DNA from 2 places in the Streptococcus raffinosi genome. Region 2 is predicted to be linked to the other one. Evidence: predicted binding sites of a transcription regulator. Region 2 holds the regulator's gene; the other holds the start of a gene.
What was found. Region 2 encodes HrcA, which represses chaperone genes, less so after heat shock. Its sites were predicted from a motif close to TTAGCACTCNNNNNNNNNGAGTGCTAA; they were not measured.

Region 1: a site for HrcA is predicted at 1,883-1,909, ahead of QRD39_RS06615 (ATP-dependent Clp protease ATP-binding subunit). Genes of this name have one in related genera too.

What each region holds. Positions count from the first base shown of each region.
Region 1 covers NZ_JASUZV010000008.1:78,169-81,603, forward strand. The annotation lists gene QRD39_RS06615 (ATP-dependent Clp protease ATP-binding subunit) at 1-1,756, opposite strand, end outside; gene argF (ornithine carbamoyltransferase) at 1,999-2,979, shown strand; gene QRD39_RS06625 (DUF1797 family protein) at 3,048-3,278, shown strand.
Region 2 covers NZ_JASUZV010000014.1:36,573-40,007, forward strand. The annotation lists gene QRD39_RS09040 (histidine phosphatase family protein) at 1-16, shown strand, start outside; gene QRD39_RS09045 (M15 family metallopeptidase) at 3-800, shown strand; gene QRD39_RS09050 (glycoside hydrolase family 73 protein) at 797-1,381, shown strand; gene hrcA (heat-inducible transcriptional repressor HrcA) at 1,570-2,604, shown strand; gene grpE (nucleotide exchange factor GrpE) at 2,643-3,167, shown strand.

The sequences.
Region 1 (3,435 bases), on a different contig from region 2:
GACCTTGTCCATCAGTCAAACGACCATCATCAAGAACTTGAAGGAACATGTGAAGCACGTCTGGGTGAGCTTTTTCAACCTCATCAAGAAGAATGAGGGAATAAGGGTTACGGCGGACTTTTTCAGTTAACTGACCAGCTTCGTCATAACCTACATATCCTGGAGGGGCACCGACCAACTTAGCAACAGCGTGTTTCTCCATGTATTCGGACATGTCGAATCGAATCATACTATCTGCTGATCCAAAGAGTTCAATGGCCAATTGTTTAGAGAGTTCAGTTTTACCGACCCCAGTAGGACCTACGAAGAGGAAACTACCAATTGGGCGATTTGGTGCGCCAAGACCAACACGATTACGACGGATAGCTTTGGCAATCTTATCAACTGCGGCATCTTGTCCAATAACATGCGACTTAAGGTCATCAGCAAGGCTAAGAAGTTGTGATTGTTCTTTTTCTTTAAGGTCACCGACAGGAATGTTTGTTTTTTGTTCCACAATGGCTTCGATATGTTTTTCAGTGATGACAGGCATATCTTGGTCACTGATGGTTTGTTTTTGCATTTCCTTGTATTTGGCAATTTGATCACGGAAATAAGCAGCCTTTTCAAAGTCTTCGTCACGAGTGGCTTGAGCTTTGAGATTTTCCGCTTCAATCAAACGTTTATCAATATCTTTAGGATCAACAAAGTTAAGGGTCAAGTTCATCTTAGAACCAGCTTCATCAAGAAGGTCAATGGCCTTGTCTGGTAAGAAGCGGTCTTGAATGTATCGATTGGACAATTCTGCGGCTGCCCTGATAGCTTCGTCCGTATATTTGACATGGTGGTAGTCTTGGTATTTAGGTTGAATACCATGCAAAATTGTAATGGTTTCTTCAACGGTTGGTTCATCAACCTTAACCGGTTGCATACGGCGTTCGAGGGCAGCATCCTTTTCGATAATGCGATATTCGTTAAGGGTTGTTGCTCCGACAAGTTGAAGCTCGCCACGAGCAAGAGCAGGTTTTAGGATATTTCCAGCGTCCATATTGCCATCACCAGCATTACCAGCTCCTACAATTTCATGGATTTCATCGATAAAGAGGATAACATCCTGACGTTGACGAATTTCTTCCATGAGTTTTTGCATGCGTTCTTCGAATTGACCACGGATACCAGTACCTTGGACTAGGCTGACGACATCAAGACGGATAACTTGCTTGCCTTGGAGTTTTTGAGGTACACTACCATCAACGATTTTTTGAGCGAGACCTTCAACAACGGCTGTTTTACCAACACCAGGTTCACCAATAAGAACAGGGTTGTTCTTGGTACGTCGGTTAAGAATTTCTATAACACGAATAATTTCTTCATCACGACCAATGACAGGGTCAATATCTCCACGACGGGCAATGTCTGTGATATTAATTCCAAATTCCTCAAGTAAACCTTGTGGTTGTTGAGGCGCCTGTTGGCGAGGTCCTCCTGGACGTCCTGGACCCTGTGTATTGCCACCGTTTCCTCGGTTTCCACCTTCCTGTGTTGGTGGTGTATTTGGAAGGTCTCCGTTTGAAGAACGGAAGTTGTTTAGGTCGCTGAAGAAATCATCAAAGAAGTTGGACCCCCCTGTTTGATTGAATTGATTGAGTGGGTTCTCAGGGTCAGATTTCATGATTTTATAACAATTTTGACAGAGGTCAACTTGTTGCTGATTACCATTTACGTTGGTATACAAATGGATACTAGCTTCATTTAGGTTACAGTTTTGGCAGAGCATATCAGTACCTCTTTCTATCTGGATTTGAAAGGACTCTTTTTTGAAGATAACTTGGTCAAAAAAGGTCAAATCTATGTCTCCATTATAGCATGCAGTAGTAATATTGCAAGCAAAAAGCATTAGGGTTTGGCACTCTGTATAACTAAGTGCTAATTTTGAATTAAAATACAAAAATACTTGCATATTATACAAAAATAGACTATAATACCTTTTATATTATTCAGAATGAAAGTGAGAGCCCTATGACATTAGTAACATCCTTTTTGAAAGAAATTGACTTCACTAAACAGGAACTGGAAGAATTAATTGCGCTATCTCTTAAATTTAAAGAGTTGAAGAAAAATAGAATTCCTCATAAGTATCTAGAAGGGTTAAATATTGCCCTACTTTTCGAAAAGACATCAACAAGAACACGTTCAGCCTTTACTGTAGCTGGTCAGGATCTAGGGATGAATGTGACCTACCTTGGTGCAGGTGATATTCAGCTTGGTAAGAAGGAATCTGTAATTGATACAGCTAAGGTGCTTGGATCAATGTTTGACGGGATTGAGTACCGTGGTTTTAAACAAGAGGATGTTGAAGACTTGGCTAAATACTCTGGTGTTCCGGTCTGGAATGGTTTGACAGATACTTGGCATCCGACTCAGATGATTGCGGATTTCATGACCTTGAAGGAGCACTTTGGTAGTCTAGAGGGCTTGACCATTGCTTATATTGGAGATGGTCGTAATAATATGGCAAATTCACTTTTGGTGACATCGGCTATCTTGGGCGTTAATGTTAAGATTATCGCTCCAGAGGGTTTACAGCCTGAGGATGATATTGTTGCCCTAGCTCATAAACATAATAATGGTGCTGATTTAACCATTACAGATGATATTTCAGAAGTTAAGGGAGTGGATATGCTCTACACTGATGTCTGGGTTTCTATGGGAGAAGAAGTGGACTTTAAATCTCGTATTGATTTGCTTCTACCTTATCAGATAAATGCAGACTTACTTGCCAAAACGGAAAATCCAGATGTCATCGTTATGCATTGCCTTCCAGCCTTCCATGACCTTAATACTCAAATTGGACAGGAAATGTATGACAAATATGGTTTGGCAGAGTTAGAAATTACAGATGAGGTCTTCCAAAAATACACTGACATCATCTTCCAAGAAGCTGAGAACCGTATGCATTCTATCAAGGCTATCATGTACAATTCCTTGAAAAATATTTAAAATTCCCCCATTTTTTCCGTAAGTGTGATAAAATAAGTAAGAAATACACAATTAATAGGAGAAATAACATGGAATCACATTTGGTGAGAATCATTAACCGTCTTGAAATGATGGCGGCTGATGGTGGTAATTTAAAACGTAATTTTGAACGTGAAGGAGTAGTTGTTGCCGAAGTATCATTCAGCAATGATCCAGAAAATGGTCCAGTTTTCACATTGCGTGATGTTGAAGCTCGTGAATCTTATTCATTTGATAGCATTGACTTGATTGCAATGGAAATCTACGACTTGCTTTACTAATCAATAACTTGAAACCGACTCTTTTTAGACTAGGGGTTTCAAAATCGTTAATGGGAGTGGGAAAGAGCATGTAAAATTGTTCTTACTCACTCTTTTTTGATTTTTATGTCTTTAAGCTACTTTTTATACTGAAATATCGCATTTATAAGAAAATACT
Region 2 (3,435 bases):
AAATGGCAACAAATAAGTATCCAAGTCGTCGTCAGGCGAAAAAACAAACCAATTGGTTTTTGATTGTTAGTAGTGTCTTGATTGTAGTATTGCTAGTTGTGGCGGGAGCCTATTCACTATTTGGTGTGCATCATACGGTTCAACAAACCAGTGGAACATCAGTCACAAAGAGTGACAAGCAAACTGCAAGTGCAACTCAGAGTAAAGATACGAAAGGACTTCCTGATGTATCACCGAAAGACTGGGAATTGCTTTTGGTAAATCGAGATAATAAGTCTAAAGAGCTTAATCCAAAGATTGCAGATGTTGATGGTATTTCCGTAGATTCCAGAATTGCTAAGAACGTCAAAGAATTTTTAGCAGCAGCTCAAGAAATTGATCCAAGTTATCATCTCATTTCAGGTTACCGCAGTGTTGCTTATCAAACAGAACTTTATAACACCTATGTTCAACAAGAAATGGCTACAGATCCAAGTTTGACGAAATCTCAAGCAGAGAAAAAGGTTCAAACGTACTCACAACCTCCTGGTGCTAGTGAACATCAAACAGGTCTTGCAATTGATATGAGTACCGTTGATAGCCTAAACGAAGCAGATCCTGATACGGTTGCTAAGGTCAAGGAGTTAGCACCAAAATACGGCTTTGTTCTTCGCTTCCCAGAGGGAAAGGCGTCATCAACAGGCGTAGATTATGAGGACTGGCATTTCCGTTATGTTGGTGAAAAGTCGGCAGAGTATATGACCAAGCATGACCTTACCTTAGAAGAATATCTGGCACTATTAAAGGAGAAGACTAAGTGAGACGACGTTTTAAACTAAAAGCCTTCATAATCTTAGTTGCTGTTTTCGCTCTAGGTATCCTTTTGCCACTCATCTTGCATGCGTCTACGGATGACAATGCTCGTTCAGTCAAAGTTGCCTACACACAGAAAGAATTCGTTGACAACTTGGCTCCTACAGCGCAAAAGATGTCCAAAACCTACGGTGTACCTGCCTCTATTCTCCTTAGTCAAGCGGCGTATGAGTCTAATTACGGTAGCAGTCTTTTGTCGGTCAAATATCATAATCTATATAGTCTATCTGCTCAGCCGGGTCAGGAGCATATCCTTCTGAAAGATAACGTTTATAGTAAAGGTAAATGGCAATATCAAAAGGTAGATTTTGCAGTCTTCAAGGATTGGTCAAGTTCTATGTTGGCTTATTTGGAAGGTCTTCGTCAGGGAAGATGGGGTGAGTCAACCTATAAAGAGGTAGCAGGAACGACTAGTTATAAAGTTGCGGCGGAAAAATTACAAGCTGCAGGTTTCAACAGTGATCCGGACTATGCTAAGCATCTCATTTCTATTGTTGAAACCTATCATTTGTCAAAATATGATCGCTGAGATTAAAATGCCCCTTGAGGGTATTTTTTATTTTTCTAGGTCTTTAGATGTATTTTTAGCACTCTTGTAAAAAGAGTGCTAATTTTTTTGGTTTTTTGTGTTGACATGTTAGAGTTTAGGTGTATAATAGAATCATAAGTTAGCAGTCGGCATATGAGAGTGCTAATAAATAGAAATGAGGTGACATCGTGATTACGCAAAGACAAAATGCTATTTTGAATTTGATTGTTGAGATGTTCACTCGTACCCATGAACCAGTTGGTTCTAAAGCTTTGCAAGAATCTATCGATTCAAGTTCAGCGACTATTCGAAATGACATGGCCAAGTTAGAAAAAATGGGTTATCTTGAAAAAGCCCATACTTCTAGTGGGCGTATGCCAAGCCGAGCAGGTTTTCAATATTTTGTCGCTAACTCTTTGAATCTTGATACGATTGATGAGCAGGATGTTTATCAAGTTGTCAAGGCCTTCGACTTTGAGGCTTTTAAACTTGAAGACATTTTGGACGCAACGGCAAAGTTGCTGGCAGAAATGACAGGATGCACAGCAGTGATTCAAGATGTGGAGCCGACAAGACAGCGTCTGACGGGATTTGAAATCGTTCAGTTGTCTAATCATGACGCTTTAGCAGTTCTTACTTTGGATGAATCTAAGCCGGTGACAGTTCAGTTTGCTATTCCGAAGAATTTCTTGTCTAGTGATTTGGAAATTTTTCATAAACTTGTTCAAGAACGTTTCTTGGGGAACACTGTTTTAGATATCCATTATCGATTACGGACAGAGATTCCTCAGATTGTGCAAAAGTATTTTAAAACAACAGATAATGTTTTGGATTTGTTTGATTATATCTTTTCACAACTCTTTAGGGAATTGATTTTCATCGAAGGTAAGGTTGCATCATTGGCCTATGCCGATTTAAAAACTTATCAGTTTTTGGATAATCCACAACATGTGGCGCTGGAGCTTCGATCAGCTATCTCCGATGATGAAGTGACCAAGGTTTCGGTTGCTGAATTAACTGAAGAAGCTCTTGAAAATATAACAGTCATCAGTCATAAATTCCTGATTCCTTATCGTGGGATGGCACTTATGCATGTGATTGGTCCTGTTGAAATGGATTATCATCGCATGATTAGTTTGGTCAATGTTATCGGTAGGGTTTTGGTTATGAAGTTGACGGATTATTATCGGTATCTCAATAGTAACCATTACGAAGTTAACTAATATATAAAGTTTAAAAAGTATAGAAAGAGGTGTATGCCTTGACAGAAGATATTAAAAAAGAAGAAGTAAAAGAAGAGGAAACTACTGAAACAACTGAAAAAGTTGTAGAGGAAGCAAAAGACCCTTCTGAACTTGAAGAAGCACAAGCGCGTGCAGAGGAGTTGGAAAACAAATACCTCCGTGCCCATGCAGAAATGCAAAATATTCAGCGCCGTGCAAATGAAGAACGTCAACAATTGCAAAAATATCGTAGTCAGGATTTGGCAAAAGCTATTTTGCCATCATTGGATAATCTCGAACGTGCTCTTGCCGTTGAAGGTTTGACTGATGATGTTAAAAAAGGCTTGGAGATGGTACAAGAAAGTTTGATACATGCTCTCAAAGAGGAAGGAATCGAAGAAATCCCAGCCGATGGTGATTTTGACCACAACTTCCATATGGCTATTCAAACCATGCCAGCAGATGATGAACATCCAGCAGACACCATTGCACAAGTCTTCCAAAAAGGCTACAAACTTCATGAACGCGTCCTACGCCCAGCCATGGTAGTGGTTTATAACTAGGATACAAAGCCCGTAAAAAGCTCACAGTAAAAATAGGAGATTGACGAGGTGTTCGATGAACACAAGGAAATCTATCTTTTTTACCCAGAGCTTAGGGCGTGTTCAACTAGGCAATTCTGACGGTAGCTAAAGCGACTCGTCAGAAAACGGCAGTCGCTATGGCGTTTGCCTAGCCTCCTTACTAACTCGTCGTCGAAATAATATTGATTTCGACTCCTCGTGTTGTAACATAATAGGAAACTTGTCCGAAACGACACTAAACTATGAA